DNA from 2 places in the Streptomyces sp. WMMB 714 genome. Region 2 is predicted to be linked to the other one. Evidence: predicted binding sites of a transcription regulator. Region 2 holds the regulator's gene; the other holds the start of a gene.
The links. Region 2 encodes HspR, which represses chaperone genes until heat shock. Its sites were predicted from a motif close to TTGAGNNNNNNNNNCTCAA; they were not measured.
Positions count from the first base shown of each region.

Region 1 (15,568 bases), on a different contig from region 2:
GTAGCGGCCCGAGAGCGTGCCGTTGGCGTCGGTCAGCTCCACCTTCGTGGCCCGGGCGTACTCCCAGGGCGTGAACTCCTCCATCAGTTCGAGGGTCTTGGCGAGGTGCTCACCGGGGTCCTTGATGCCCTGGAAGACGTCGAGCGGACCGCCCGGGATGCCCTCCCAGAACAGGATGTCGCAGCGGCCGGACGTGGTCAGGCACGGCATCACGAACAGCTCGCCGACGCCCGGAACGAGGTTGCAACGCACCGCTTCGGTGTCGGGGTGCTCCGGGCGCTGCCCGAGGCCGTTGACGTAGCTGACAGCCAGGGCACGCTGCGGTGCGTCGTACGGGGAGCGCGACGCGTCGCGCTCGAACATCGACACCAGTTCGCCCTTGCCGGCCGCGACCAGGACGAGGTCGTACCTGCCGGCGAAGAAGTCCAGGTCGGAGACGGCCGCCCCATGGATGACGAGCTGCCCGCCGCGCTGGGCGAACGTCTCCATCCAGCCGGCCATCTTCACGCGCTGGTCGACGGACTGGGCGTAATTGTCCAGCATTCCCAGCCAGTTGATGGCGCGCTGGGTCTCGCCGGGCCCGTGCACGGACTCCGGGTCGGCCACGGAGACCCCCAGGCCCTCGACCTTCGGTGCCTGGCTCTCCCAGAAGTTCGCCTGGATGTCGCGCTCGTGCTGGAGGGCGTGGTCGAACTGCATCTGCGTCGACATGACACGGCCGCCGCGTATCTCCTCCGCCGTGCGGTTCGACATCACGGTGACCTCATAGCCGTGCGACTGCAGCCCGAGAGCGATCTGGAGCCCTGCCTGGCCGGCTCCGACGATGAGTATCTTGCGCATGGCGTCTCTCTTCTCCGTGCGTGTGTGCGTGCGTCCGTGCGTTCCCGCGCCACTCAGACGGGCGCGACGTCCAGGGCGTGACCGACCAGCGCCAGCAGCGACTTGACGACCGTCGCCCGCTCCCGCGCGTCCATGATCACCACGGGCACCCGGGCCGGGACCGACAGAGCCTCTCGCACGTCCTCCGCGGCGTAGGCGGTGGTCCCCTCGAAGTGGTTGACCGCCACCACGTACGGGACACCGCAGCTCTCGAAGTAGTCCAGGGCCGGGAAGCAGTCCTCCAGCCGGCGTGTGTCGGCCATGACGACGGCGCCGATCGCGCCTCGCACGAGGTCGTCCCACATGAACCAGAAGCGCTGCTGGCCCGGGGTCCCGAACAGGTAGAGGACCAGGTCGTCCTCCAGCGTGATCCGCCCGAAGTCCATCGCCACCGTCGTGGTGGTCTTCTCCGGGGTGGCGGCGAGATCGTCCGTCGCCTCGCTCGCCTGCGTCATCAGCGCCTCGGTCGTCAGCGGCTCGATCTCCGAGACCGACCCCACGAGTGTCGTCTTGCCGACGCCGAAGCCTCCCGCGACCACGATCTTGGTCGATATGGGGGCACGGGAGAGATCCTCCTGCCAGTCCTGTATCCCGGAAGAGTCGCGCGGAGCCTTCTGCCCCTCCCTCGCTCCTTCCACGACCGGCTCAGAGCCTGCGAAGTCCACCCAGCACCCTTTCCAGCAGCGCCCGGTCGGGACGGTCCGTGCCGTGCCCGGTGCCGTGTACGCGCACGCGTCCTTGATCGGCGAGGTCGCTGAGCAGCACCCGCACCACGCCCAGCGGCATCTTCAGAAGTGCGGCGATCTCCGCCACCGACCGCATGCGGCGGCAGAGTTCGACGATGGCCCGCATCTCCGGCATCACCCGGTCACGCAGACCGCCCGAGGTCAGCTCCGGGCGTTCCTCCGGCGCTTCGATGGCCGCGACGATCGTCTCGACGAGCAGCACATGGCCGAAGCGCGTACGGCCCCCTGTGAGGGTGTACGGACGTACGCGTTTGGATTTTCCGTTCTCGCCGCGCCTGGCGGGCAAGGGGGGCGGGGAAGCAGCAGGTGTCACTGGTCCAGCTCCATCGACGTGCGCAGTTCGTTGCGGAGTTCGGGGGTGAGGACGTGGCCGGCACGGCCGACGAACAGCGCCATGTGGTAGGCGATGACGCTCATGTCGCAGTCCGGTGTGGCGTGCACACCGAGCAGCGAACCGTCGCTGATCGACATCACGAAGAGCGAGCCCTCCTCCATGGCGATCATGGTCTGGCGGATCTCCCCGCCGTCCATCAGCTTCGAGGCGCCGAGTGTCAGCGAGCCGAGGCCCGAGACGATGGTGGCCAGGTCGGCGCTGGAGCCCTTCGGGCCCCCCTGCCCGCTCTCCTTGCGGACGGGCGGGGCCGCCCTGCCCGGGGGGTCCTCGCCGCCGTCCGCTGAGGGGCCGGGCTCCGCGGCCGCGCTCTCCGCGGCGCGCTCGGCGGCCTCTCCGGCCGCTTCGTTCAGCTTGGGGTCGGACGAGAGCAGCAGCAGCCCGTCCGAGGAGACGACGGCGACGGACAGGATGCCCGGCACCTCGTCGACAAGGTTGTCCAGCAGCCAGCGCAGATTGCGTGCCTGCCTGCTGCCGGTCGTGCGCGTGGTGGACGCGTTCACGTACGAGCCTCCTCGGCGGTGCCACCCTCAGCCTGCGCCCCCGATTGATCAGTCACATCCCTTTCAGCGCCGGTCTCAGCCGCCGCGTCACGGCGTCCGTGCTGAGCTCCCCGCTGGAACCCGCCCAGGCGCCTGCGCAGTTCGTCCGCGTTGGCGCTCTGGCTGCGCGGCTGCACGGGGCCGGTCTGGGCGGCCACCTGACGTGGGGTGCGCTTCGGCAGGCCCTTGTCGGTGACCTTCGGCTGCGGGGCCTCCGCCTCGGTCCCGGCGGGTTCCGCACCGGAGGCAGGGGTGCCGCCGGGTGCCGCGTCCTGCTGAACTTCCGTACCGCCCTGGGGAGTCGGCGCGGGCCCGGGCTCCGGGCTCACGTGCTCCGGACTCACGTGCTCCGGACTCTCGTGCTCCGGGCTCACGTGCTCCGGACTCTCGTGCTCCGGGCCGGGACGCGAGGCCTCCCCGGCGAATCCGTCGCCGGGTGCCCGGCCGTGCTGTTCGGGCACGGACTGCGGCCTGGGAGCGGCTTCCCCGGCGGGGGGTGCGGCCGGGCCGGGGGCCGGTGCCGAGGGCTGCCGCGTCTCACCGGCGCTCCTGACGGCCTCTTCGGCAGCGGTGACCAGCGGATCCCGCGGCGGCTCCGCTTCGCCGGGCGGACCGCCGGACGGCTCCCGCGCGGGCGGGCCGTGCTCCGCCTCGCCGGGGGCGTCGCCGCGGGCGGCGCCGGGGACGCGGCGGACGGGCAGCGCGTTGGAGTTGGCCTCGGCGACGGAGCCCGGCAGCGAGGGCGACGTACCGGCCTGGGCGCGCCTGTCGTCACCGGACGCCGTGCCGACGGGGCTCGGCCGGGACGGGAGCAGCGTGGCGGGCACCGCCACGATCGCCGCGATGCCGCCGTTCTTGCGTTCGCGCAGCTGCACGCGGAGGCCGTGCCTCGCCGCGAGACGTGCCACGACGTACAGCCCCATGCCGAGACCCGCCTCGGGCCCGCCGCCCTGCGCCTGCCGACCGGGCTCCTCCAGCGGCGGCGGCTGCTGGTCGTCGGGCGTGCTCAGGCGGGCGTTGAGAGCGGAGAGCTTCCTGCCGGTCACGCCGATGCCGTCGTCCTCGACCGAGAGCATGACCTCGCCGGTCTCCAGCAGCCAGCCGGAGAGCTGCACCTGGGCCTCCGGCGGGGAGAACGTGGCAGCGTTGTCGAGGAGTTCGGCGAGGAGGTGGCTCACGTCGTCGGCCGCGAAGCCGGAGACCTGGATGTGCGGAGGCAGCGAGCCGAGCTCCACCCGCTCGTAGCGCTCTATCTCGCTGATCGCGGCCCGCAGCACGTCCAGCAGCGGGACGGGGCCCGAATGGTGCGGCGTGACGTGTTCGGCCCCGGCCAGCAGCAGCAGGTTCTCGCTGTACCGGCGCATGCGGGTCGCGAGATGGTCGAGCTTGAAGAGGGTGCTCAGGCGCCCCGGGTCGCTCTCCTGGTCCTCCAGCCCCTCGATGACGCCGAGTTGGCGCTCGACGAGACCGAGGGTGCGCAGGGCCAGGTTCACGAAGGTGCCGTGCACGGCCCCCGACAGGGAGTCGATCTCCTCCTTGAGTGTCGCCGACTCGCCCCGCAGCCGGTCGCGTTCGGCCGTGAGGGCGTCCTTGGAGCGGACGAGGTAGGCGTTGTCCGCCTCCGCCTCGCCGGCGCGTTCGTGGCCGGCGACGACCGCGTCCCGGAGCTGGTTCAGCGCCTCGACGACCTCGGCGAACTCGTCGTTCCTGCCGCGGTAGGCGACCGCCTTCTCCCCCACCGGGTCGGTCGCGATCCGCCGCGACCCCCGCTTGAGCACGGACAGCGGCCGGGCCATCGAGCGCGCCGTCTGCACGCTGATGCCGACGGCGAGCAGCAGGCAGCCGGCGACGAAAGCGATGCGCAGCTCAAGGGCCGTCACGTCGTCGTCGCGGAGCTGCTCCAGCCGCCTCAGCTCCTCGGCGGCGAAAGACGAATGGACGCCACGCATGCTGTCGATGCGCGCGGAGAGCGCGGCGTCGGCGCGTTCGGCGTTCACCGCACGGTCGCGGGGGCCGAGGTACGGCTGGTCGGTGAGGCGGGCCAGGTACCGCTCGGCGAGCGTGACGTCGGCGCCCGTGACGGTCTTGGCGAACCTCTCGGACGCCTGCGTGCCCGCGGCGTCGCCGAAGTCTTCCAGGGCGGCCTGCTCCCGTACGTTCGCACGCTGCGCCTCGGCCATCAGGGCCCGCTGCGTCCCGTCGCCCGCGAAGGCGGCGCGCAGCAGGCCGCGCACGGCGGACGCCTGCTCGACGGCGCGGCCCAGGTCCGGCAGGGCGTGCGCGCCGCCGGTGGCGCCCGGCCCCGCGGAATCGCCCTGGGCGCGGGAGGGCAGGGCGCGGACGACGTCGAGGCTCACCTTCTGGAGCGCGCCGATCGTCCCGGAGTAGGCCTCGTAGATGTCCCGCGCGTCGCTCTGACCGGCCTGAGCGTCCTGGCGGATGCGCGAGAGCTTGTCGAGGGCGCTCTTGACCTTCGCCGGCGCGCTCCGCCTGATCTCGGTGACCTGGCGGTCGACGCGGGCGCGCTGCTCTTCGGTGACGCCCGCGCCGTCCCGGCTGGTGCGGCCCGCGGCGACGTACTCGACCATGCCGTCGCGTTCGTCGGCGAGGGCGTGCGCGAGGGCTACGGAGCGCTTGCCGAGCTCGGCCCGCTCCACCAGCTCCTGGGACTCGGAGAGGTTGTCGGTCCCGGTGAGCACCGCGGGCGTCCCGGCTCCGATGACGGCGAGGGAGCACAGTGCGACGCCGGCCAGCAGCCGGTTGCGTACCCGCGAGCGGCGCCCCGGGGCCGAAGGCCGGGAGCCGGAGGCCGTCTCCGGGCTCGCGGTCTGGGCCGGGGACCCACCTGGTCCGGCCGGTTTCCGCTGTAGCTTCGTCCGCACCCGTACTCGCAATCTCGTCGGGGCCTCCCCCTGGCAAGCCAGGGTGGCGCATTCCAACCTCTTGTCGCAGGAGTGGACTTCGCCCCCCGTGCGCCCCCGGCCCCCGGCCCCCGCCCGACCCTATTCAGCACGGATCGGGAGGCGGACCGCGATCTCCTGCCGGGCCACCCGAAGGAGTGAACCCCACTCGGGAGTCGGCGAACAACTCAGCCCGCACACGCCAACGGCCCTGTCCCGGGCACCGGTTGGAAATCCCGGGAGGGCCCTGGCAAGATGCCCGGTCGCATACTTTCGGACCCACTCATTCCGGTCAACTCCGCGCCGCTCACCCCTGTGACCAGCCGGTATCGGCGGGTTCCGACCCCTTGACACCGCCGTCGCGGGAACGTCGTCCCTGCGCACGCTCCGGCAGACTGACGCCCATGCGCATCGACATGACCAGCGAGCCCGGTGACCCCCGGCGCCCCAACGAGGACTACGCGTCAGCGGCGCTGCCCTCGTCCGGGGAGGGCGGCGCACTGGTCGTGCTGGACGGCGTGACGCCCCCTCAGGGTGACGTGGGGTGCCTGCACGGCGTCCCCTGGTACACGTCCAGGCTGGGGGGTGCCCTGCTCGAACTCTCCACCGCCAGACGGGATCTGACGCTGGCCGAATGCCTGGAGTCGGCCATCTCCCGCACAGCCGCGGCACATTGTGCGACTTGTGACCTTTCTCACAAGCGAACCCCGCAGTCCACGGTGGTCGCCGCCCGCTGGGACGAGGAGCGGGTCGAGCACCTGGTGCTCTCGGACTCGTCGCTGCTGCTGGAGCGCCCGGACGGCACCGTCGAGGCGCTGCTGGACCCGCGGCTCGGCCAACTCCCGACTCCCGTCACCGGCTTGCGCGAGAAGGTGCGCGCGCTGCCCGAGGGGTCCCCCGAACGGGACGCTGCCCGGGAGGAGTACGTCCGCGCCGTCGAGGCGCTGCGCAACTCCCCCGGCGGGGACGGCTTCTACACGGCGGCCGCCGACCCGGCCGCGGCCTCGCTCGCCGTCACGGGCAGCGCACCGCGGGCCGAAGTGACGGCGCTGCTCGCCCTGACCGACGGAGCCGCACGCTGGAGCGAGGTCTTCGGCCTCGGGGACTGGGCGCGGCTCCTGCGGTTCGTCCGGGCGGAGGGCACGGGTGCGCTGGTCCGGCAGGTGAGGGAGGCCGAGCGGAACGATCCGCTGGGGGCGGCGCACCCCCGGGGCAAGGCGCACGACGACGCGTCGGCCGTCCTCGCCGTCTTCCCGTAGGCGGCGGGAGGGGCAGGCAGCGGGGGCGGCAGCCGGGACGGGGCCGCCCCGCGGGTCAGTCGTGACTTCCCGCGTCCACCAGGCCGTTGAGCTGGTGGAGCAGCCTGGCCAGCTCCGCGACCTCCGCCGGATCCCAGGCGGCCAGCTTCCGTACGTACTCGGCGCGCCTCGCGTCCCGCACCTGCGCGAAGCGTTCGCGTCCGTCCGCGGTGAGGTGGACGAGGGAGGCGCGGCCGTCGGCGGGGTCGGGCGAGCGTGCGATCAGCCCGAGCTCCTCCAGGGCGCGGAGTTGACGGCTGACGGTGGCCTTCCCGACGCCGAAGAACGCCGCGAGCTCCGTGGCGCGCTGGGCCCCGGCCTCCTCCAGGCGCACGAAGAGTCCGTAGGCGGCGGGCTCGAGTTCGGGATGCACCTCCCGCGACAGCTCCCCCGAGAAGGCGCGGGCGCGTCGCAGAAAGACCGCCAGTTCCCGCTCCAGGTCGAGCACTTCGGGTGCGTACTTCCGCATGGACTCGTCCACGTATGCGCCCTCTCCCAGGTTTCCGTGCAGAAAGTTCCCGTCGCTGACGGGGATCGTCCCAGCTACGGCAGTATTTCGCAGGTCTGGACCACCGGCGGCGAACGGTGCGTCTTCCGCGCTCCCGTCTACGCGCGTACGGTCAACCTGACATGCCCACACCAGGTGGCAGGTCGCCCCACCCCCACCCACGGTTTTCGGAGGCAGCGATGCCCGGTTACAGATCCGGCACGGCCCGCCGCAGACGCAGCATCCTCACTGCGGCCGGAATGTTCATCTCTGCACTCGCACTTGTCCTCACCTCGCCCGGCACGGCGAACGCGGCTCCCCAGGACGGGACGCCCCTCAAGCCCGGAGAGGCGTCGATGGGCGTCGGCGTACGCATGCACGAGGGCGGCGATCCCACGGACGGCACCCCGCCCGAGTCGCTCGCCGCGACCGTCGAGGGCGTCGACGTGAGCGGCCATCAGGGGAACGTCAACTGGTCGTCCCTGTGGGGAAGCGGCGTGAAGTTCGCCTACGTCAAGGCGACCGAGGGCACGTCCTACAGGAACCCGTACTTCACGCAGCAGTACAACGGCTCGTACAACATCGGCATGATCCGGGGCGCCTACCACTTCGCCCTGCCGAACAACTCCAGCGGCGCCGCCCAGGCCAACTACTTCGCCGACCACGGGGGCGGCTGGAGCAAGGACGGCAAGACGCTGCCCGGGGTGCTCGACATCGAGTACAACCCGTACGGGGCGACCTGCTACGGGCTCAGCCAGTCCGCGATGGTCAACTGGATCAAGGACTTCACGAACACCTACAAGTCGCGCACCGGCCGTGACGCCGTCATCTACACGACCACGGACTGGTGGACGACCTGCACCGGCAACAACGGCGGCTTCGGCAACACGAATCCGCTGTGGATCGCCCGGTACGCGTCCGCGCCGGGTGCTCTGCCGAACGGCTGGGGCTTCCACACCTTCTGGCAGTACACCTCGACCGGGCCGATCGTCGGCGACCACAACTCCTTCAACGGTTCGATGGACCGGCTGAAGGCGCTCGCCAACGGCTGACGCCCGCCGCGGCGGGAGCCCAGCACCCGCGCCGCGCCGGAGTCCCACCTCCGGCGCGGCGCTCCCAGCCGGGAGGGGGTGCCCGGTGGCGGCTTCGCCACCGCCACCGGGAGCTCCCGCACCGCTCGCCCCCACGCCGGTGCCGTCAGGAAGCGGACGGCTTCTTCTCCGCCGGCGCCGAACCGGCCGCCTCGCAGCGCGGGACGCTCCTGGGCGGCGCGCAGTCGGTGGGGTGGTTCTTGAAGACCGTGCTGCGGATGAGGTTCACCTCGAAGGGCGTCGGCTGCTTCTTGGCCTCGGCCCCGCCCTTCTCCGTCCTCACGGTGGAGTTCGTGCCGATGAACAGGCCGAAGGCGGTCCCCGGGTTGGCGATGCCGCCGCCGCTGGTGCGGGCGCCGTTCGACGTGTTGTGGCTGACGCTGCTGCGGTAGAGGGTCGTCGGCTCGTCCGCGCCGGTCTGGACGCCGCCGCCGTCGGTCTGCGCGATGTTGCCCCTGATCTTGGTGAAGTCCGCGCGCAGCGGCCCGGTCCCGGTGTTGATGGCCAGGGTCATGATGCCGCCGCCGTGGTCGCCGGAGGTGTTGCCCTCGACCGACACCCGGTCGAGCTTGGTGTCGCCCGCGTTGGCGAGGCCGCCTCCCCACTCCCCGCCCAGGTTGTCCCGGAGGGCGCCGCCGCTCATCCTCATCGTCCCGTTGGTGGCGACCCCGCCACCGAAACCGCTTCTGTTGTCCCGGACCGTGGAGTTCTCCAGGACGAGCTTTCCGAGCTGGTTCCAGATCCCGCCGCCGACGCTGCCCTGGTTGTTGCTGACCGTCACGTGCTTGAGGGTGAGGCTGCCGCGGTCGTTGAAGAAGCCTCCGCCGTGGCCCGAGTTCACCGTGGTCTGGCCGCCGCGGACGGTGACCGACTCGACGGTGAGGCTGCCGCCCTGCCGCACGTGGAAGATGCGGAACGGCGCCTGGGCGCTGGTGCCGCGCTGGATGTACGTGCCGTCCCCGGAGATCCGCACCTTGCCGGTGATCTCCGGCAGGCCGTCGTCCGCGTTGTCGGCGTTCGAGAGGTCGTAGACGCAGCGGGGGGCGAGGACGATGCTGCCGCCGCCGGTGTTGGCCGCGTCGATGGCCTGCCTCAGTGCGGCGACGTCGTTGCAGGGGACGCGCGTCGGCGCCTGCGCCTGCGCCTGCGCTTGTCCGGCAGGCAGCAGCGTGAGGCACAGGCCGAGGCCGGTGGCGGCGGTGAAGGTTGCGCGTCTGAGCTTGTCAGTCATGCGGCCCTACCTTTCTGACCGTTGCTTGAGGGGCCGGTGAGAGCGGGACCCTTGAGTGGCGCGGGTGGGGCAGGGATGGGATTCATGCTGGCTGCCCTCGATGGCTCAGGAGGCTGGCCCCCCTGCCCCACCGCTTCTTCCTGACCGCTGATTAGGCACTGCGGACGATCGCTGTGTAGGGCAAGGACGGCGGGGAGAGGTTGCGCGTCGGGTCGGTCGTCGAAGGGAGTTGTTCCGTGTCTGTGGCCGTAGGTGTGGATGTCGCCAAGGAGATCCACTGGGCTGAGATAAAGACCGCCGAGTCCGGGAAGGTGCTGGTCAGCTGCCGGGTGGACAACCATCCCGAAGCGATCGATGCACTGATGGCCCAGATCCGTGACGCTGAGAGTGAGCACGGCTCGGCAGTGGTCGGGATCGATATCCTCGGTGGAGTCGCCGGCCTGCTTCAGGCCATGCTGCTTCAGGCCGGGAAGGTCGTGGTGCACGTGCCGGGCCTGGCGGTCAACCGGGCCCGACGGGGCACCAGGGGCGGGGAGCGCAAGAGTGATCCCAAGGACGCCAAAGTGATCGCTGGCCAAGTGCGGATGCGTGATGACCTGAGGCAGGTCACCACGATGCGGGAAGAGGATGTGGACCTGCGGCTGCTGGTGAGCCGACGCGCGGATCTCGTCATGGACGCGACCCGCCGCGCCAACCGGCTGCGGGAGTTGCTGACTTCCATCCACCCCGCCCTGGAACGGCACCTTGATGTGACCGGCAAGACCGGCCTGCATCTGCTCACCAGGTACGTCACTCCTGGCGAGATCCGCACTGCGGGACGGGCCCGACTGCTGGCGCATCTGCGCAGGTTGAACCGGGTCAAGGACAGTTTCTTGATCGAACTGGGCGACCACGCCCTCGCAGCCGCCCGAGCACAGCACGTCGTTGTGCCCGGCGAGGCCGTCACCGCTGGACTGGTCCGGGATATCGCTGCCGAGGCGCTGGCTTCCAGGGACAAGCTCAAGGCACTCGACAAGCGCATCTGCGAGGCTCTCGCCCGCCACCCTGATGCGGCCCTCATCCGGAGCCTGCCCGGCATGGGGGCCACTCTTACCGCGGAGTTCCTCGCCGTCGTCGGCGGTCTCGACCGCTTCCCCACCGGCGACCAGCTCGCCGCCGCCGCAGGCCTGGCTCCTGTCCTCAAGCAGTCCGGCAAGGTCCGCTACGTGCAACGCGCCCACGCCGGCGACAAAGCTCTCAAACGAGTCTTCTATCAATCCGCGTTCGTCGCAGTCGCCTGCGACGCCACCAGCAAAGCCTTCTACCGGCGCAAGCGCGGGGAGGGGAAGAGTCATCACCAGGCCGTCCTCGCCCTGGCCCGACGACGAGTCAACGTCCTGCACGCCGTCATCCGCAACCGACGCCCCTACGAGGCGAGTTACGGGGCAGCTGCCGCTTGACAGACGCATTAGGCAGCTTCCTCTGCGTGTGGGGACCGGGAGGACGGCATCTGCTCGCCGGCCGCGCCGAGGAGCCTGCGGGCAGCCGTCGCCCCGGAGCTCCGCCGGGCCGGCACTCCGAGATCTATCCGAGAAGCGGAACCCCCGCATGTCCGGTTCTGCCGATCGGCCGCCCGGCCCTGGCCGCGCACACGGCGACGCCGCGCCGGCTTGCGGTGCCGGCGCGGCGTCCCGGGCCGGGAGGCCCGTTCCGGGCCAGGAGGCCCCTCGGCGGGCGGCTGCCTCAGGCAGCCACGGGGATCCCCCGCCCCTCCGCGTCGAGGCAGCCGCGCCCTGCGGGCGCGAGCGCCAGGTCGAGCACCTGGCGGATGTCGGAGAGAGGCCGGACGTCGAGCCCCTCCAGCACCTCCTCGGGCACGTCGTCGAGGTCGGGCTCGTTCCGCTTGGGGATGATCACCGTGCTGATCCCGGCGCGGTGCGCGGCGAGCAGCTTCTGCTTGACGCCTCCGACGAGGAGCACGCGCCCCGTCAGCGAGACCTCGCCCGTCATGGCCACGTCCGTGCGCACCTGGCGGCCGCTGAGCAGCGACGCCAGGGCGGTGGTCATGGTGACCCCGGCACTCGGGCCGTCCTTGGGCACGGCGCCCGCCGGCACGTGCAGGTGGATGCCCCGGTCCTTCAGGTCCGCGACCGGCAGCTCCAGCTCCGCACCCCGCGAGCGCAGGTACGACAGCGCGATGTGCGCGGACTCCTTCATGACGTCGCCCAGTTGCCCGGTCAGGGTCAGACCGGAGCCGCCCGTCTCGGGGTCGGCGAGCGACGCCTCGACGAAGAGCACGTCGCCGCCCGCGCCCGTCACCGCGAGCCCCGTCGCGACACCCGGCACCGACGTGCGCCGCTCGGCGGGGTCCTGCGCGGACTCCGGGGTGTGGTGCGGACGGCCGATCAGGCCGCGCAGATCGTCCGGGCCCACGGTGACGGGCAGTTCGCGTTCGCCCAGTTCGTGCTGGGCCGCCACCTTCCGCAGCACCCGGGAGACCGCCCGCTCCAGGTTGCGGACGCCCGCCTCGCGCGTGTACTCGGCGGCCAGCTTGCGCAGCGCGCCGTCCTCGAACCGGACCTCGCCGGCGTCCAGGCCGGTCCGCTCCAGCTGGCGGGGCAGCAGGTGGTCGCGGGCGATGGTGACCTTCTCGTCCTCGGTGTACCCGTCGAGCTGCACGACTTCCATACGGTCCAGCAGCGCGTCGGGAATGGCTTCGAGGACGTTGGCCGTCGCGAGGAAGACCACGTCGGACAGGTCGAGTTCGACCTCCAGGTAGTGGTCGCGGAACGTGTGGTTCTGCGCCGGGTCGAGCACTTCGAGCAGCGCCGCGGCCGGGTCTCCGCGGAAGTCGGAGCCGACCTTGTCGACCTCGTCCAGCAGCACCACGGGGTTCATCGATCCGGCTTCCTTCACCGCACGCACGACGCGTCCGGGCAGCGCCCCGACGTACGTGCGGCGGTGGCCGCGGATCTCCGCCTCGTCGCGGACGCCGCCGAGCGCGACGCGGACGAACTTGCGTCCCATTGCCCTGGCCACGGATTCGCCGAGCGAGGTCTTGCCGACCCCGGGCGGTCCGACCAGCGCCAGTACCGCGCCGCCCCGCCGTCCGCCGACGACCCCGAGGCCCCGCTCGTCGCGGCGCTTGCGCACCGCCAGGTACTCGGTGATGCGCTCCTTGACGTCCTGCAGCCCCGCGTGGTCCGCGTCGAGTACGGCCTGGGCCCCGGCCACGTCGTAGGCGTCCTCGGTCCGCTCGTTCCACGGCAGTTCCAGGACGGTGTCGAGCCAGGTGCGGATCCAGCTGCCCTCCGGCGACTGGTCGGAGGAGCGCTCCAGCTTCTCGACCTCCTTCAGCGCCGCCTTGTGCACGTGCTCGGGAAGGCCGGCGGCCTCGACGCGTGCGCGGTAGTCCTCGCCCTCGTCCTCCGGGTCGCCGTTCAGCTCGGCCAGCTCCTTGCGCACGGCCTCCAGCTGGCGGCGGAGCAGGAACTCGCGCTGCTGCTTGTCGACGCCTTCCTGGACGTCCTTCGCGATGGACTCGGCGACGTTCTGCTCCGCGAGGTGGTCGCGGAGCGAGGCGACGGCGAAGCGCAGCCGCTCGACGGGGTCGGAGGTCTCCAGCAGCGTCAGCTTCTGCTCGGTGGTGAGGAACGGCGAGTAGCCGGCGTTGTCGGCGAGCTGCCCCACGTCGTCGATCTGCTGGAGGCGGTCCACGACCTGCCAGGCGCCGCGCTTGCGCAGCCAGTCGGCGGCGAGCGCCTTGTACTCCGTCATCAGGTCGGACGCGGCCGCGTCCTCGCCGCCCGGCTGGGCCGCCGGCTCCTCGACGACGGTGCCCTCGACCCACAGTGCGGCCCCGGGGCCCGTCGTCCCGGCGCCGATGCGGACGCGCGTGCGGCCGCGGATCAGGGCACCGGGGTCGCCGTCGGCGAGGCGGCCGACCTGCTCGACGCGGCCGAGCACGCCGATACCCGCGTAGCTTCCGCCCACCCGCGGCACGAGCAGGACACGGGGCTTCTCCCCGTCGGGGGCGGCCGCCTGCGCGGCCTCGACCGCTGCCCGCACCTCGCTGTCGGACAGGTCCATGGGCACCACCATTCCCGGCAGCACGACCTCGTCGTCGAGGGGCAGCACAGGCAGGGTGAGCGTTGTGGACTTCGGTGCCATGATCTCTCCCTAGGCAGGCAAGTTGAGTAATGTCCACTCAATGCCCAGGGGCCGTGGAATGTTCCGCCCGGCAGCCCCTGTTCGCCAGCAGCGATCGCGGAGCGGGACACCCAGGGCGCGACGGGCGTCCGCCGCACCCGCCACGGCGCGTCCGCCGCCCCTCCCTCCCATCAGGTCAACCCCGCGAGCCGCTCCGGACTTCCCCGGGGCCGGCGGCCCCGGGAGCACCGGCCCGCCCGCTCCCCGGCACACGGCAGAATCGGGGGATGCACCAGGAAGCCGGCCCCCCGTCGCCCCTCGCACCCCGAACCGGACCGCCCGTCGTACTGGACCGCCGCGAAGGCCCGCACGGCGAGGTCGTACTGCGGCGCCACGGTGAGCTGCTGCAGATCATCGCCAACGGGACGTTCCTGATGGACACCTCCGACGGACGCTCGGAGCGGCTCCTCGTGGAGGCGGCGCTGGAGGAGCTGCGCGGACGGAACAGTCCGGAAAACGGCGCAACCCCCGGACGTACACCGGCCTCCGGGCCCTCCCGGCAAGGCCCTCGGGAGGGTCCGCGTCTGCTCGTCGGCGGGCTCGGGGTCGGGTTCTCGCTCGCCGCGGCTGCGGCCGAGCCGGCCTGGGGCCGCATCACCGTCGTGGAACGCGAGGAGGCGGTGATCGACTGGCACCGGGAGGGCGGGCCCCTCTCACCGCTGTCCGCCGAGGCGCTGCGCGACCCGCGGACGGAGATCGTCCACGCGGACCTCGCGGAGTACCTGCGCGCGGACGGCGGCGCCTCCGGCGACGCGTTCTTCGACGTCCTGTGCCTGGACATCGACAACGGTCCCGGCTGGACCGTCACCGAGGACAACGGGTCCCTCTACTCACCCGCCGGACTGGCCGCCTGCCGCGCCCGCCTGGCGCCCGGCGGGGTGCTCGCCGTGTGGTCCGCCCAGCCCGACCCGACATTCGACGAAGCATTGCGCAATGCCGGATTCCGGGGGGTTCGCACACACGAGATCCCCGTCGTCCGAGGTGTCCCCGACGTGGTTCACTTCGCAATCAAACCGGCATAGCCGAGGCCGACTCAGGCCCTTTACGCTTCTGCAAGCACGTATACAAACAAGCCACGGGGCCATCCAGGGGCGGGGTCGAATGGACCAGAAGAACATCACACCAGCACAGAGCAGCAACGCCTCCGCGGCGACCACCCCCGGCGCCCAGCGCCGAATCCTGGTCGTGGAGGACGATCCGACGATCGTCGATGCGATAGCGATGCGCCTGAGGGCCGAGGGCTTCCAGGTGCAGACAGCCGGCGACGGCCCGGCCGCGGTGGACACGGCCGAGGCGTGGCAGCCCGATCTGATCGTGCTCGACGTCATGCTGCCGGGCTTCGACGGACTCGAGGTCTGCCGCAGAGTCCAGGCGCAGCGGCCGGTGCCGGTGCTGATGCTGACGGCGCGCGACGACGAGACGGACATGCTCGTCGGGCTCGGCGTCGGCGCCGACGACTACATGACGAAGCCGTTCTCCATGCGCGAGGTCGCCGCCCGGGTGCACGTACTGCTGCGCCGGGTCGAGCGGGCCACCCTCGCCGCACACACCCCGCGCAGCGGAATACTCCGCCTCGGGGAGCTGGAGATCGACCACGCGCAGCGCCGCGTCAGGGTCACCGGCGAGGACGTGCACCTCACGCCCACCGAATTCGACCTGCTCGTCTGCCTCGCGCACTCACCGCGCGCCGTCCTCTCACGGGAGCAGCTGCTCGCCGAGGTGTGGGACTGGGCGGACGCCTCCGGCACGCGCACCGTCGACAGCCACATCAAGGCGCTCCGCCGCAAGATCGGCGCAGACCGCATCCGCACGGTC
Region 1 covers NZ_FMHJ01000002.1:125,064-140,631, forward strand. Annotated here, with positions in the region: gene H181DRAFT_RS03280 (styrene monooxygenase/indole monooxygenase family protein) at 1-840, opposite strand, end outside; gene H181DRAFT_RS03285 (GTP-binding protein) at 894-1,517, opposite strand; gene H181DRAFT_RS03290 (DUF742 domain-containing protein) at 1,525-1,911, opposite strand; gene H181DRAFT_RS03295 (roadblock/LC7 domain-containing protein) at 1,935-2,519, opposite strand; gene H181DRAFT_RS03300 (sensor histidine kinase) at 2,516-5,440, opposite strand; gene H181DRAFT_RS03305 (protein phosphatase 2C domain-containing protein) at 5,863-6,717, shown strand; gene H181DRAFT_RS03310 (MarR family winged helix-turn-helix transcriptional regulator) at 6,773-7,225, opposite strand; gene H181DRAFT_RS03315 (lysozyme) at 7,444-8,295, shown strand; gene H181DRAFT_RS03320 (hypothetical protein) at 8,441-9,565, opposite strand; gene H181DRAFT_RS03325 (IS110 family RNA-guided transposase) at 9,802-11,004, shown strand; gene lon (endopeptidase La) at 11,288-13,714, opposite strand; gene H181DRAFT_RS03335 (spermidine synthase family protein) at 13,981-14,775, shown strand; gene H181DRAFT_RS03340 (response regulator transcription factor) at 14,855-15,568, shown strand, end outside.
Region 1: lon (endopeptidase La) is a predicted target of HspR. The motif match lies at 13,737-13,755, and genes of this name have one in related genera.

Region 2 (15,568 bases):
AGCGGGTGACGGGAATCGAACCCGCGCTCTGAGCTTGGGAAGCTCATGTTCTACCATTAAACTACACCCGCGAGTAGCCGAGAGTGACCGGCTACAACGCCGATAACTGTACCCCATCCATGACCCCCGCCGCACAGGCGAAGGGGTCTTTTTGCTGCTCCGGGACGGGGGCCGGGGCCTGCGGCGCAAGGGAGTTGGGGCGTAGCGTGAGGCGGGGCGCCCTCCTCGGAGGGCTGTCGGCTTGATCCCCTAATGTGGCTTTGGTCGTCCACGAGTTGGGGAGAGGAGAGCGATGGAGGACACCGTCGTTCAGTGTGCCGAGGGCCACGTGTTCAGTACCTCGACGTTCCCGATGCAGAACCTGGGGGAGGACCGCATCGGGCGCGGCCGGCTGCTGCGATGTCCGCGTTGTGCGCGGTTGCGGCAGGCGGTGCCCGTCTCTCCCCCGGTTGCTGTGCCCCCGCCCGCGGCGCCCGGGCAGGCTCGCGGGGACGGGGCCGCTTCGCGCCCTGGGCGAGGATCCGGGCGGCCGGGGCCGTACGGGCGGTAGCGCCGCGGCCGTGCCTGCGGCCGGCCCGCGCATGAGCAGGCTGTCCGCGCGCACGAAGTCGGCGCCCGCGCGCACCAACCCCCGCAGGTACGAAGCCCGCGTGCGGTCGAGGGGCCGGTCCGATTGGGCCGGCCCCTCGTCGTGCGCGTAGTCTCAGCCCGTGCTTCTCTCTGACAAGGACATTCGCGCCGAGATCGACAGTGGCCGGGTGCGGATCGAGCCGTACGACGCCACGATGGTGCAGCCGTCGAGCATCGATGTCCGTCTGGACCGCTACTTCCGGGTGTTCGAGAATCACCGGTACCCCCATATCGATCCTGCCGTCGAGCAGTCCGATCTGACGCGGCTGATCGAGGCGGAGGGCGACGAGCCGTTCATCCTGCACCCCGGTGAGTTCGTGCTCGCGTCGACGTACGAGGTCGTCTCCTTGCCGGACGACATCGCGTCGCGCCTGGAGGGCAAGAGTTCCCTCGGGCGGCTGGGGCTGCTGACGCATTCGACTGCGGGGTTCATCGACCCCGGCTTCTCCGGTCACGTGACGCTGGAGCTGTCGAACGTGGCCACGCTGCCGATAAAGCTGTGGCCCGGCATGAAGATCGGGCAGCTGTGCATGTTCCGCCTGACGTCGCCCGCGGAGCACCCGTACGGTTCGGCGCTGCACGGTTCCCGCTACCAGGGTCAGCGCGGGCCGACCCCGTCGCGCTCGTATCTGAAGTTCCACCGCACGCAGGTCTGACGGCGCTGCCGCACGGGCAACGGCCGTCAGACACAGACAGCCGAGAGGCAGGCGCGAGATGAGTGACGACGAGCGGGAAAATCTGACGTACTCCCTCTTCGGCCAGGCTGTACGGGAGTTGGCCCGGGCCGTGGCCGACGACTCGTACGACCCGGACATCGTGCTGTCCATCGCGCGCGGGGGACTCTTCGTCGCCGGCGGCCTCGGTTACGCGCTGGACGTGAAGAACCTCCATGTCATGAACGTGGAGTTCTACACCGGCGTCGGTCAGACGCTGGACATGCCGGTGATGCTTCCGCCCGTACCGAACGTCGTCGATCTGAGCCGCAAGAAGGTGCTCATCGCGGACGACGTCGCGGACACCGGCCGCACCTTGAAGCTGGTGCAGGACTTCTGCGCGGAGCACGTCGCCGAGGTGCGCAGCGCGGTGATCTACGAGAAGCCGCAGTCGGTGGTGAAGTGCGAGTACGTGTGGAAGCGCACGGACAGGTGGATCAACTTCCCGTGGAGTGTCGACCCGCCTGTCGTGCAACGTGACGGCCAGGTCCTCGACGCCTGAGCCGGGAGCCGGACGGAGACGCGGCCGTCGTACCCGCCATCGGCAGCACCCCGCTCGGAAGCCCCGCTCCCACCGGGGAGCGACCCACCGCGAACCCGCCTATCGGCCGAGGCGCCGGGTCCAGGCCTCGCGGGGCGGGCCGCCGGAAGGGGGTGTGATCTTTCCGAGGTTCTGCCAGGACCAGGATTGCAGCGCGCCCCGGGCGGGTGCGTTGTCCTGGTCGATCAGGGTGACGGCGAGGCTGATTCCCGAGCGGCTCAGCAGATGCTCCTGGAGCCGGGTGGCGACGCGGGAGCGGCGGCCGGACGGCAGGACCATCAGCTCCGTCATCACGAACGCCCGCCCGGCCGCGGTGAGTTCGACCAGTTCGCCGGGGAGTTCACCGTGCAGGCCGTGCCACCACTCGTCCGTGCGGTCGGCCTGGTAGCCGTAGACGCTGCCCACCAGGCGGCCGCCGGCGCTGGCGATCACGAGTTCGAAACCGGAGCGCTGAACGTGCTCGCCGAGGCGCCGCAGGTACTCCTCACGGTCGTGGAACTCCTCGCTCGGCATCCCCTTGTAGGCCTCGACGTACAGGTCGGCGACCGCGTCCCGTTCCCTGTCGGCCTGCCATCGGCTGAGCCGTCGCAGAAACACCTCCGTCACGCCCACGCCCCCTCTGCGCTCGCCCTGCGACCAGCCCCGGCCGCCGGGGCGGCGTAGGCTGAAGATACTGAGAATACGTCGTCCACAGGCTTCCGAGCCGTCCTCGTCGCCGGTTGGGTCCGGCCGGCCACCGCCGGGTGCGCCGGGCCGTCGCCGCCGGCAGCGCGAGAGGAGCGACAGCTATGGACATCCTCGTGACCGTCGGGGTCATCGTGCTGCTCATCGCACTGACGGCACTCATGATCCACCTGCTGAACGTGCGGCACCAGCAGAGCATCGTCACCCACCGCTACGACACCTTCCACCCGGGCAACCCGCCGGAGGGCGAGGGCGCGGAGCACGCGGGACCGGAACATCCGCATCCGCGCGCTGGCGGCCCGCGTTTCAAGAGGACGGGCAGGGACGGCGGCGAGGACGGCCGGCGGCGCGAGGGGTAGCCGGACGCGAGGCCCGTATCGGCCGTCGCCGGTCAGCCGGAGGGGTGGCCGTCGCCGCGGCGGACGTACGGGCCGGACAGCAAGCGGGGCGCGGCCGACGTCACCGCGCCCCCGTGTACCGCGGTGGGACGCGTCCCCCGCGGCCTCAGAAGCGGCCTCAGAAGTTGCCGAGCTTGATCAGCACCAGCAGTGCCAGCAGCTGCACCGCGGACACTCCCAGGGCACGAGGCCAGGGGAGGTCGTGCGAACGGCTGACCATGGACGTCAGGAGAGCCCCGCCCGCGATCCAGGTGATCCAGCCGACCGCCTGCGACACCGTGTGCTCACCGCCGAGGAACAGGGCGGCGAGGACCCGCGGTGCGTCCGTGAGGGACATGATCAGCATCGACAGGCCGGCGGTGGGCGCCCATGTGCCCGTGCCTCCGAACTGCCGGGCGAGCGTGTGGGTCACCGACCCGAGGATCAGCCCGAAGACCACGAAGGCGACGGCCGCGCCCAGGACGCTCGGCGCCGCGGTCGCGATCGTGTTGCTGGTGAGATCCTCGCGGGTGTCCTCGCCGAGGCTGAACGGCGCGAGCATCCCGTAGAGCGCGGTGACGACGATCGCGGGGAGCCACACGGCGTGGTCCCGCATCCGCCAGAAGGTGGCGTTGGGCCGCAGGACGATGCCGCTCAGCAGCTCCTTCCAGTGGAGCCGCGGACCGGGGGGCGGCGCATGCCGGTCGGGGGCGCCGGGGCCCTCGCCGGCGTAGGCGCCGCCGGGGGCGTACGGGTCCGGGACGGTGAAGGAGCGGGTGTGGCCCGGGCTGTCCGTGTACGGGTCGCTCCCGTGCCGGTGCCCGCCGGGGCCTTGCGGGGGCCGTCCGTGCGAGGGGCCTCCGGCGTACGGGCCGGGCCCGAACTGCGCGCCCTGTCCGTACGGGGCCTGCGAGCCGTAGGGCGGCGGCGAGCCGTGCGGCTCACCCAGGTACTCGGGTTCGCCATGGCTGCCCGGCCGGCCCGGCCACTGCTGCGGCGGGCGCTGCCCGTACGGCCCCGGGCCGGGGGGCGCCTGTCCCGGCTGCCCCTGAGGTCCGCGGTTCTGCCCTTGCTGCTGCGCGTTCCGGGAGCCCCGGCCGCGTCCGATCCTGAAACCAGCCACGTCGTCGAACGTACCTTGTCCCCGCAGCCGTCAGGCCGGGCGAGGAGGATTGAGGACGGCATTGTGGCCGTTCCGGTACAACCCGTAGGGCTCTCCCCTACGGCTTCGCCGACGCGGGCTGACGGGCGGTCGGCCGGACTCAGCCGCCCGGCAGGCGCACCGCCAGCGTCACCACCGCGCCGCAGCCCGGCCCGGCGGGTTCGACCGTGAGCCGGTCCGTGACGAGCTTGGCCAGCCACAGGCCGCGTCCGGCGGTGGCCCCGGCGACGCCGGGTGCCAGCTCCGGGATGACGTCCTCGGAGAAGCCCGGCCCGGAGTCCTCCACCTGGCACTCCAGCTCGCCGTCGAGGTGACGCAGCACCAACCGCCCTGTGCCTCCGGCGTGTTCGACCGCGTTCGTCGCCACCGCGTCGACGGCGACCACGAATTCACCTCTGCGTGGTTCCCCCAGGCCCGCGGCCGCCGCGCACTCCTCGACCTCGATCCGGATGCGTGGGAGGTCTCGTGAGGTGAAGTGCAGGCGGCACAGGCGCTCATTGGTCAGCATCCGTCATCTCCCCGACGCTGAGGTCCAGTGAACGGAACGAGTCCGCCCCGAGCCCGTGCTGCATGCGGGCCGGCCGTGGACGTGGCGCACGGGCCGGGCCGTGGTCGTGGCCCCTGCCGTGGTCGTCGCGCCGCCGTCTGCGTCCCGCATGGTCTCCGGTGGTCTGCTGTTGTCAGGCCCGTACGTGCGTAAGGGCCGCGCCGAGCGGCGCCCGGGCGTCCGGGCTTCGGCTCCCGGTCCGCCGGCGCGGTGGCGTACGGGGGCGGAGAGCACCTTCCGCCGCTCGGGGACAGGGCGGTTCCCCGCCATCTCCTCGCCGCCGTCCGGCACCCGGGTCGCCTCCTTCACCGCGCCGCTATGGCTGTCGCTGGTCAGCGAGGCTAAGCGGCAGGAGGCCCGATGGGTATCCCCCGAAGGGGATTGACCTGTGAAGAACATTAAGTGACTGAATACGAACGGACCTTGCCGCATGCGAAACGGAGCTTGCCGTGCAGGACGACAAGCTCCGTCACGGCTCTGTCCGGGCTCCGTTCAGAGCCCCGCCGGAAGCCCCTTGCGCGAGGCTTCCGGCGCGTTGCCCGCGCGGCTCCGGAAGAACCCTGCGCGCAGGGTCACTTCGCGGGCTCGGGCTCCGTCTCCTCCTCCGGTTCCTTTTCGCCGGACGGCTCTCCGGGTGTCTTCACCGAGTCCAGGAGCAGCTGCGCGACGTCCACGACCCGCAGGTCCTCCTTCGCCGCCTTGTCGTTCTTCTTGCCGTTGACGGAGTCCGTCAGCATGACGAGGCAGAAGGGGCACGCCGTCGAGACGATGTCGGGGTTCAGGGAGAGTGCCTCGTCGACGCGCTCGTTGTTGATGCGCTTGCCGATGCGCTCCTCCATCCACATGCGGGCGCCGCCGGCGCCGCAGCAGAAGCCGCGCTCCTTGTGGCGGTGCATCTCCTCGTTCCGCAGCCCCGGCACCTTGCCGATGATCTCGCGCGGGGGCGTGTAGACCTGGTTGTGGCGGCCCAGGTAGCAGGGGTCGTGGTACGTGATCAGGCCCTCGACCGGGGTGACGGGGACGAGCCTGCCCTCGTCGACGAGGTGCTGGAGGAGCTGGGTGTGGTGGATGACCTCGTAGTGCCCGCCGAGCTGCGGGTACTCGTTGGCGAGGGTGTTGAAGCAGTGGGGGCAGGTCGCGACGATCTTCTTCTTCGACTTCTCGACCGTGACGCCCTCGCCGCCCTCCTCCTCCGGGTCGGACTCGCCGAACGCGGCGTTGAGGGTGGCGACGTTCTCCTCACCGAGCTGCTGGAAGAGGAACTCGTTGCCGAGGCGGCGCGGTGAGTCGCCGGTGCACTTCTCGTCGCCGCCCATGATCGCGAAGTTGACGCCGGCGATGTGCAGCAGCTCCGCGAACGCCTTCGTGGTCTTCTTGGCCCGGTCCTCCAGGGCGCCGGCGCAGCCCACCCAGTACAGGTAGTCGACCTCGGTGAGGTCCTCGACGGTCTTGCCGACGACGGGCACCTCGAAGCCGGTCTCCTCGGCCAGCTCCTTCGTCCACGCAAGGCGCTGCTTCTTCGCCATGCCCCAGGGGTTGCCCTTCTTCTCCAGGTTCTTGAGCATCGTCCCGGCCTCGCTCGGGAAGGAGCTCTCGATCATCACCTGGTAGCGGCGCATGTCGACGATGTGGTCGATGTGCTCGATGTCGACGGGGCACTGCTCGACGCACGCGCCGCACGTGGTGCACGACCACAGCACGTCCGGGTCGATGACGCCGCCCTCCTCGGCGGTGCCGATCAGCGGACGCTCGGCCTCCGCCAGCGCGGACTGCGGGACGTCCTTCAGCTGCTCCTCGGACGCCTTCTCCTCGCCCTCCATCGTCTTGCCGCCGCCGGCGAGGAGGTAGGGGGCCTTGGCGTGCGCGTGGTCGCGCAGCGACATGATCAGCAGCTTGGGCGAGAGCGGCTTGCCGGTGTTCCAGGCGGGGCACTGCGACTGGCAGCGGCCGCACTCGGTGCAGGTCGAGAAGTCGAGGATGCCCTTCCAGGAGAAGTCCTCGACCTGGGAGGCGCCGAAGCGGACCTCTTCCTCGTTGTCGTCGTCGAGGGCCGTCTCGAAGTCGATCTCCTTGCCGCCGGAGACCATCGGCTTCAGCTCGCCCAGCGCGGTGCCGCCGTCGGCGTTCCTCTTGAACCAGATGTTGGGGAAGGCGAGGAAGCGGTGCCAGGCCACGCCCATGTTGGTGTTGAGCCCGATGGTGATCGCCCAGATCATCGTCACGCTGAGCTTGATCATGGCGAAGAGGTAGACCAGGTTCTGCAGCGTGCCGGTGCTGAGACCGTCGAAGGCGGCGACGAGCGGGTACGACACGAAGTACGAGGCCTCGTAGCCGGACACGTGGTGCAGCGCGCCCTCCAGGGCCCGCAGTACGAGGATGGCCACGCCGATGGTGAGGATGACGTACTCGACGAAGTACGCCTGCCACGCCTTCGACCCCGCGAACCGCGACTTGCGGCCGGCCCGCGAGGGCAGGCTCGCGAGCCGGATGCCGATCAGCACGAGGATGCCGAGCGTCGTCATGGCGCCGATGAACTCGGTGTACATCTCGTACGGCAGCCAGCCGCCGACGACCGGCAGCATCCAGTCCGCCCGGAACAGCTGCCCGTAGGCGTTGACGATCGTCAGCCCCAGGGTGAGGAAGCCGACGGCGACGAACCAGTGCGCGACGCCGACGACGCCCCAGCGGTTCATGCGGGTGTGGCCGACGAACTCGCGGGCGAGCGTGCGCGTGCGTCCGCCCGGATCATCCGTGCGCGTGCCCGCGGGCACCGGCTGCCCGAGCCGGACGAAGCGGAAGATCTGCGCGACGGCGCGCGCGAGCAGTGCGATACCGACCACGGTCAGCACCAGCGAAACGACGATCGCGGCGAGTTGCATGCGGGCTCCTCGGACCTGCGGGCGAGCATGCGTGCGGCTGCGCGGCTCGCTCTGGCGTACTAAGCGGTAACTTATGTAGTCCGTTCGAGACTACCCACTTTCCCGGCGGTGCTGGTACCCGGGCGCGCGGTGATCTGCGTCGCGGGGGTGCGACGCGTCGAGCGTCCGCCGAGGGCAACCCTGACGGCTGCGCCCGGACTTCCTCCCGTGCCTGCTCAGCGGCCGGGTGCGCATAAAGACGGCATAAGAGTTGAGCCCTGTCCACTCAAGGCGTTTGACGTTCCCTGCCTCGCCGTGCACTCTTGAGTCAGCTTCACTCAAGACATCAGCTGGAGGAAACCGAAATGGCACGTGCGGTCGGCATCGACCTGGGCACGACGAACTCCGTCGTCAGTGTTCTCGAAGGCGGTGAGCCCACCGTCATCACCAACGCCGAGGGCGCCAGGACCACGCCGTCCGTCGTGGCCTTCGCGAAGAACGGCGAGGTGCTCGTCGGCGAGGTGGCCAAGCGTCAGGCCGTCACCAACGTCGACAGGACGGTCCGGTCGGTCAAGCGCCACATGGGCACCGACTGGAAGATCAACCTGGACGGCAAGGACTTCAACCCCCAGCAGATGAGCGCCTTCGTGCTCCAGAAGCTGAAGCGGGACGCGGAGGCCTACCTCGGCGAGAAGGTCGAGGACGCCGTCGTCACCGTCCCGGCGTACTTCAACGACGCCGAGCGCCAGGCCACGAAGGAGGCCGGTGAGATCGCCGGTCTGAACGTGCTGCGCATCGTCAACGAGCCGACGGCCGCCGCTCTCGCCTACGGGCTGGAGAAGGAAGACCAGACGATCCTGGTCTTCGACCTCGGCGGCGGCACCTTCGACGTCTCGCTGCTGGAGATCGGCGACGGCGTCGTCGAGGTGAAGGCCACCAACGGTGACAACCAGCTCGGCGGTGACGACTGGGACCAGCGGGTCGTCGACCACCTGGTCAAGCAGTTCCACTCGGGCCACGGCGTGGACCTGTCGAAGGACAAGATGGCTCTCCAGCGTCTCCGCGAGGCCGCGGAGAAGGCGAAGATCGAGCTGTCCAGCTCCACCGAGACCAACATCAACCTGCCCTACATCACGGCGTCCGCCGAGGGCCCGCTGCACCTGGACGAGAAGCTCACGCGCGCCCAGTTCCAGCAGCTGACGCAGGACCTGCTGGAGCGGTGCAAGACGCCGTTCCACAACGTCATCAAGGACGCCGGCATCCAGCTCTCCGAGATCGACCACGTCGTCCTCGTCGGCGGCTCGACGCGTATGCCCGCGGTCGCCGAGCTGGTGCGCGACCTGACCGGCGGCAAGGACGCGAACAAGGGCGTCAACCCGGACGAGGTCGTCGCCATCGGCGCCAGCCTCCAGGCCGGTGTGCTCAAGGGCGAGGTCAAGGACGTCCTGCTGCTCGACGTCACCCCGCTGTCCCTCGGCATCGAGACCAAGGGCGGCATCATGACCAAGCTGATCGAGCGCAACACCACGATTCCTACGAAGCGTTCGGAGACCTTCACCACGGCCGAGGACAACCAGCCGTCGGTGCAGATCCAGGTCTTCCAGGGTGAGCGCGAGATCGCGGCGTACAACAAGAAGCTCGGCATGTTCGAGCTGACGGGCCTGCCGCCCGCCCCGCGCAACGTGCCGCAGATCGAGGTCACCTTCGACATCGACGCGAACGGCATCATGCACGTCTCCGCGAAGGACCTGGGGACGGGCAAGGAGCAGCGGATGACCGTCACGGGCGGTTCGGCGCTTCCGAAGGAAGACATCGAGCGCATGATGCGCGACGCCGAGCAGTACGCCGACGAGGACGCCAAGCGCCGCGAGTCCGCCGAGACGCGCAACCAGGCCGAGCAGCTGGTCTACACGACGGAGAAGTTCCTCCAGGACAACGAGGAGAAGGTCCCCGGCGAGATCAAGACCGAGGTCGAGGCCGCCGTCGAGGACCTGAAGGAGAAGCTGAAGGGCGAGGACACGGCGGCCATCCGCGAGGCCAGCGAGAAGGTCGCGGCGACCAGCCAGAAGCTGGGCCAGGCCATGTACGCCGACGCCCAGGCCGCCCAGGGCGAGGCCGGCGCTCAGGCCGGTGCCGAGGGTGCCGCGGGCGAGTCCAAGGCCGACGGTGACGACGACGTCGTGGACGCCGAGATCGTGGACGACGAGCAGAAGCCGAAGGATGGTGCAGCGTGACGGAGGAGACCCCGGGCTTCGACCAGAAGTCCGACGTCCCCACCGACGCCGTACAGCCCGATGACGCTGCGGCGCAGGCCGCCGGTGCCTCCCCCGCCGACGAGGCGGGGGGCCCGGCGGACGGGGCCGGGGACGTTCCCGAGACCGAGCAGGAAGGCCAGGCCGGTCAGGAGCCGATCCAGGGTCAGGTCCAGGGCCAGGGCGGAGAGCTCGGCCCGCAGGAGGCGGCGCTGACCGCCCAGCTGGACCAGACCCGCACGGCGCTCCAGGAGCGCACGCAGGATCTCCAGCGTCTGCAGGCCGAGTTCCAGAACTACCGCCGTCGCGTCGAGCGGGACCGCGCCTCCGTCAAGGAGGTCGCTGTCGCGAACCTGCTGACGGAGCTGCTGCCCGTCCTCGACGACATCGGCCGGGCGCGGGACCACGGCGAACTCGTGGGCGGTTTCAAGTCCGTCGCCGAGTCGCTGGAGATGGTCGCCGCCAAGATGGGTCTGATGCAGTTCGGCAAGGAGGGGGAGCCCTTCGACCCGACTGTGCACGAGGCGCTGATGCACTCGTACTCGCCCGACGTCACCGAGACGACGTGCGTGCAGATTCTCCAGCCCGGGTATCGCATCGGCGAGCGCACGATCCGTCCCGCGAGGGTGGGCGTCGCTGAGCCGCAGCCGGGTGCTCAGGGCCCGGCAGGCGAGGAGCCCGCCGACGAAGAGGAGAACGGTGGCCCCGAGCAGGGCTGACCAGGGAAGCGAGCTGGACGGGGGGATCGGCCCGGACCTCGGGCCGGTCCCCGGCCGGGGTACCGAGCGGGAGGAGGGACGCCGCGGATGAGTACGAAGGACTTCATCGAGAAGGACTACTACAAGGTTCTCGGTGTCCCGAAGGACGCCACCGAGGCCGAGATCAAGAAGGCCTACCGGAAGCTCGCACGTGAGAACCACCCCGACGCCAACCGGGGCGACGCCAAGGCCGAGGAGCGCTTCAAGAACGCTTCCGAGGCGTACGACGTACTGGGCGATCCCAAGCGCCGCAAGGAGTACGACGAGGCGCGCACCCTGTTCGGCAACGGCGGGATCAGGACGGGCGGGCCCGGCGGCCCCGGTGGCGCGGGCGGATTCAACTTCGACCTGAGCGACCTCTTCGGGGGCGGCCAGCCGGGCGGCGGCCCGGGCGGCCCCGGTGGCGCGGGCGGCTTCGGCGGCGGTCTCGGCGACGTCTTCGGAGGTCTGTTCAACCGTGGCGGCGCCGGTACGCGTACCCAGCCCCGGCGCGGCCAGGACGTCGAGTCCGAGGTGACGCTCAGCTTCACCGAGGCAGTCGACGGTGCCACCGTGCCGCTGCGGATGTCCTCCTCGGCGGCGTGCAAGACGTGTGCCGGCACGGGTGACAAGAACGGCACGCCCCGGGTGTGCCCCACCTGCGTCGGCACCGGTCAGGTCTCACGCGGCGGCGGTGGGGGCTTCTCGCTGACCGACCCGTGCCTGGACTGCAAGGGCCGCGGCCTGATCGCCCAGGACCCGTGCGACACGTGCAAGGGCTCCGGCAAGGCGACGAGTTCGCGCACCATGCAGGTCCGCATCCCGGCGGGCGTCAGCGACGGGCAGCGCATCCGGCTGCGCGGCAAGGGCGCCCCCGGCGAGCGGGGCGGCCCGGCCGGCGACCTCTACGTGATCGTGCACGTCGACGCGCATCCGGTCTTCGGCCGCCGCGGCGACAACCTGACGGTGTCGGTGCCGGTCACCTACCCGGAGGCGGCGCTCGGCGGCGAGATCAAGGTGCCCACCCTCGGCGGTCCGCCCGTCACGCTCAAACTGCCGCCGGGCACGCCGAGCGGTCGTACGATGCGGGCACGCGGAAAGGGTGCCGTGCGCAAGGACGGGACGCGCGGCGACCTGCTGGTCACGATCGACGTATCGGTTCCGAAGGATTTGAGCGACAAGGCGAAGGGCATCCTGGAGTCCTACCGCGAGGCGACGGCGGCGGAGGACCCGAGGGCCGCGCTGTTCAAGGCCGCGAAGGGAGACTGAGGTGAACGGCCGGGGCGGACGACGCAATCCTTATCAGCTGACGGACGAGTCACCGGTGTACGTCATCTCGGTGGCCGCTCAGCTCTCGGGCCTGCACCCGCAGACGCTGCGGCAGTACGACCGTCTGGGTCTCGTCTCGCCGGACCGGGCGGCCGGCCGCGGCCGCAGGTACTCCGCCCGGGACATCGAACTGCTGCGTCAGGTGCAGGAGCTGAGCCAGGACGAGGGCATCAACCTCGCGGGCATCAAGCGCATCATCGAACTGGAGAACCAGGTCGCCGCGCTCAAGTCGCGCGTCGTCGAACTGCAGCAGGCGGTCGAGGGCGCAGCGGCGGCCATGCAGCAGCGCGAGGCCCAGGTCCACGCCTCGTACCGCCGGGACCTCGTGCCGTACCAGGACGTGCATCCGCAGTCCGGGGCGCTCGTCGTCTGGCGTCCCAAGAAGAGCCGCGACTGAGCACGTCAGTTGCCCGAACGGCCCCCTCGCGCGTCCGGCGCGCAGGGGGCCTCGGTGCGGCAGGGACGCGCGGGGCCCCGGCGGCCCCTGGCAGGCGCCCCCGCTCGGCAGGGCCGCCGTGCAGCCTGCCCGACACGTACGGCTGTGCGAGGCGGAACATGCACGTGTAACCCGACCGGGTGTGTGCAGTTGGCCGCAGGGGCGGGTCAGGCCGAGCGTGGGGGCATGACGTCGACACGCGCGGCACTTACCGCTTTCGTGACATGCACCACCGCCCTGGCCGTGATGGGCGCGGCCGGCGCTCCGGCGCCCTACCCGCCGCCCTCCGAGGGGAGCCGGTGGCCGCACGGGACGGTCAGAACGGTCGGGAGGCTTGTCGCGAAGCTGTCGGACAACCAGGTCGAGTCGTGCTCGGCAGCCGTCGTCGACTCTCCGAGCGGCAGCGTCGTCGCGACGGCGGCGCACTGCATCGCCAGCCCGGAGCGTCCGCAGAAGCCGCAGGCGATCTACTTCCAGCCCGGTTACGAGGGGCAGGGCGGCCCGAAGGCCGTCCTCGCGAAGGGCTGGAAGGCCACGTCGTGGCGGACGGCACCGGGCTGGGACGTGCGCAAGGAGCTGGAGGCGATCCTCCCGCACGACTGGGCGTTCCTGCGGATGGAGAAGCGGGGCGGGCGCACCATCCAGGACGTGCACGGCGCGAATACCCTGAAGACGGAGCCGGTTCCGGGCGGCACGACGGCCACGCTCGGCTACCCGGTCACCTCGCCCTACGACGGGGAGTCGCTGAACTACTGCGCGGGCGAGGCACGCCGCTACGGCCGCGGTGAGATCGCGGCGGCCAACGTCGGGGCCCTGGCGCTCGAGCCGTGCCGGCTGACGCAGGGCGTCAGCGGCGGTCCGTGGCTGCGGGACTTCGACAAGTCGCGGGGTGCCGGGACGCTGGTGGCCGTGACGTCCGTCGGTTCGGACGACGAACTGCTGGGGCGGCCCTACCCGAAGTCGGCGAAGACGCTGCTGAAGGAGATCGGGGGCCGCTGAGCCGCTGCCCCGGCGTCTGCTCCGTCTGCTCCCTTCCCCGCCCCGGCCGCGCCCTGCCCCGGCCGGGGGTTCCGTGGCAGCACGGGCGGCGGGCCCGTTCAGACGCCGCGCCCCATCGTGCGGTCCACGGCGATCTCGATGAGCACGCGCTCGGGGTTGGGGCGGGGCCGGCGGCCGTAGCGCTCCTCGTAGCGGCGCTCGGCGTCCGAGACCGCGTCCGCGTCCTCACGTACGCGGGCGCGGCCTTCCAGTGTCGACCAGCGCCCGCCGTCGACCTGGCAGAGCGCCACCCGCATGCCTTCGGCGCCCGCCGCCGCGATGTTCCGCACCTTCTTGCTGGTCCGGCGCGATACGACGCGGGCCGTCGCCGTACCCGGTTCGAAGGTGACGCTGACGGGCACCACGTGCGGGGTGCCCCCGGGCCTGAGGGTCGTGAGCGTGGCGTAGTGGCGTTCCCGCCAGAAGGCGGCAAGGGCTTCGGAGACGTCGGCTGCCGGAAGCGGTGCGGGGGAGGAAGGCGTACGCGTCATGGGAACGAACCTAACGCCCCTATAGTTGAGTGGAATAGACTCAACTTGCTGGATGCTGAACAGTGCAGTGGGGGTACCCGCCGGACCGGGCTGTACGGTCCCGGCCGGCCGGGGCGCTACCGAAGAGCAGCGAGAAGAAGGAGGCACGCACGCCAGTGGACGCCGAGCTGACCAACAAGAGCCGTGACGCGATCAGCGGGGCGAACGACCGTGCGGTGACGGACGGGCACCCCGACATCACACCTGCCCATCTGCTCCTCGCGCTGCTCCAGGGCGAGGACAACGAGAACATCTCCGACCTGCTCTCCGCCGTCGAAGCGGACCAGGCCGCGCTGCGCTCCGGCGCCGAGCGCCAGCTCGCCGCGCTGCCCAGCGTCAAGGGATCGACGGTCGGCAAGCCGCAGCCGAACCGCCCACTGCTGGCGGTCATCGCGGACGCCACCCAGCGTGCGAAGGAGCTGGGCGACGCGTACGTCTCCACCGAGCACCTGCTGATCGCGCTCGCCGCCGAGGGCGGGCAGACGGCCGACCTGCTCAGGGACAACGGCGCCACCGACAAGAAGCTGCTGGAGGCGTTCCAGGCGGTGCGCGGGAGCCGGCGCGTGACGTCGCCCGACCCGGAGGGCACGTACAAGGCGCTCGAGAAGTTCGGCACCGACTTCACGGCCGCGGCGCGCGAGGGCAAGCTCGACCCGGTCATCGGGCGTGACCAGGAGATCCGCCGCGTGGTGCAGGTGCTCTCCCGGCGTACGAAGAACAACCCGGTCCTCATCGGCGAGCCCGGCGTCGGCAAGACGGCGGTCGTGGAGGGGCTGGCGCAGCGGATCGTCAAGGGCGACGTGCCCGAGTCGCTGCGTGACAAGCGGCTGGTGGCGCTGGACCTCGGCGCGATGGTGGCCGGCGCGAAGTACCGCGGTGAGTTCGAGGAACGCCTGAAGACGGTGCTGTCGGAGATCAAGGAGAGCGACGGCCAGATCATCACGTTCATCGACGAGCTGCACACGGTCGTCGGCGCGGGCGCCGGAGGCGATTCCGCCATGGACGCGGGCAACATGCTGAAGCCGATGCTCGCCCGCGGGGAGCTGCGCATGGTCGGCGCCACGACGCTCGACGAGTACCGCGAGCGCATCGAGAAGGACGCAGCCCTGGAGCGCCGCTTCCAGCAGGTGCTGGTGGCGGAGCCCACGGTGGAGGACTCCATCGCGATCCTGCGCGGCCTCAAGGGCCGGTACGAGGCGCACCACAAGGTGCAGATCGCGGACAGTGCCCTCGTGGCGGCCGCCGCCCTGTCCGACCGGTACATCACCTCCCGGTTCCTGCCGGACAAGGCGATCGACCTCGTCGACGAAGCCGCGTCCCGGCTGCGTATGGAGATCGACTCCTCCCCCGTCGAGATCGACGAACTCCAGCGCTCCGTCGACCGGTTGAAGATGGAGGAGCTGGCCCTGGCCAACGAGACCGACCCCGGCTCCGTCGAGCGCCTGGAGCGGCTCCGTCTCGAACTGGCCGACCGCGAGGAGGAGTTGCGGGGGCTGACGGCCCGCTGGGAGAAGGAGAAGCAGGGCCTCAACCGCGTCGGTGAGCTGAAGGAGAAGCTCGACGAGCTGCGCGGGCAGGCCGAACGCGCCCAGCGCGAGGGGGACTTCGAGGCGGCGTCGCAGCTGCTGTACGGAGAGATCCCCGGCCTGGAGCGGGAGCTGGAGGAGGCCTCCGCCGCCGAGGAGGAAGCCGCCTCGCAGCCCGAGCGGGAGACGATGGTCAAGGAGGAGGTCG
Region 2 covers NZ_FMHJ01000004.1:357,859-373,426, forward strand. Annotated here, with positions in the region: tRNA gene H181DRAFT_RS09390 (tRNA-Gly) at 1-71, opposite strand, end outside; gene dcd (dCTP deaminase) at 711-1,286, shown strand; gene H181DRAFT_RS09405 (phosphoribosyltransferase) at 1,345-1,845, shown strand; gene H181DRAFT_RS09410 (GNAT family N-acetyltransferase) at 1,945-2,490, opposite strand; gene H181DRAFT_RS09415 (hypothetical protein) at 2,673-2,927, shown strand; gene H181DRAFT_RS09420 (Yip1 family protein) at 3,085-4,068, opposite strand; gene H181DRAFT_RS09425 (ATP-binding protein) at 4,208-4,615, opposite strand; gene H181DRAFT_RS09430 ((Fe-S)-binding protein) at 5,227-7,533, opposite strand; gene dnaK (molecular chaperone DnaK) at 7,878-9,746, shown strand; gene grpE (nucleotide exchange factor GrpE) at 9,743-10,483, shown strand; gene dnaJ (molecular chaperone DnaJ) at 10,571-11,770, shown strand; gene H181DRAFT_RS09450 (heat shock protein transcriptional repressor HspR) at 11,772-12,227, shown strand; gene H181DRAFT_RS09455 (trypsin-like serine peptidase) at 12,453-13,265, shown strand; gene H181DRAFT_RS09460 (pyridoxamine 5'-phosphate oxidase family protein) at 13,364-13,795, opposite strand; gene clpB (ATP-dependent chaperone ClpB) at 13,951-15,568, shown strand, end outside.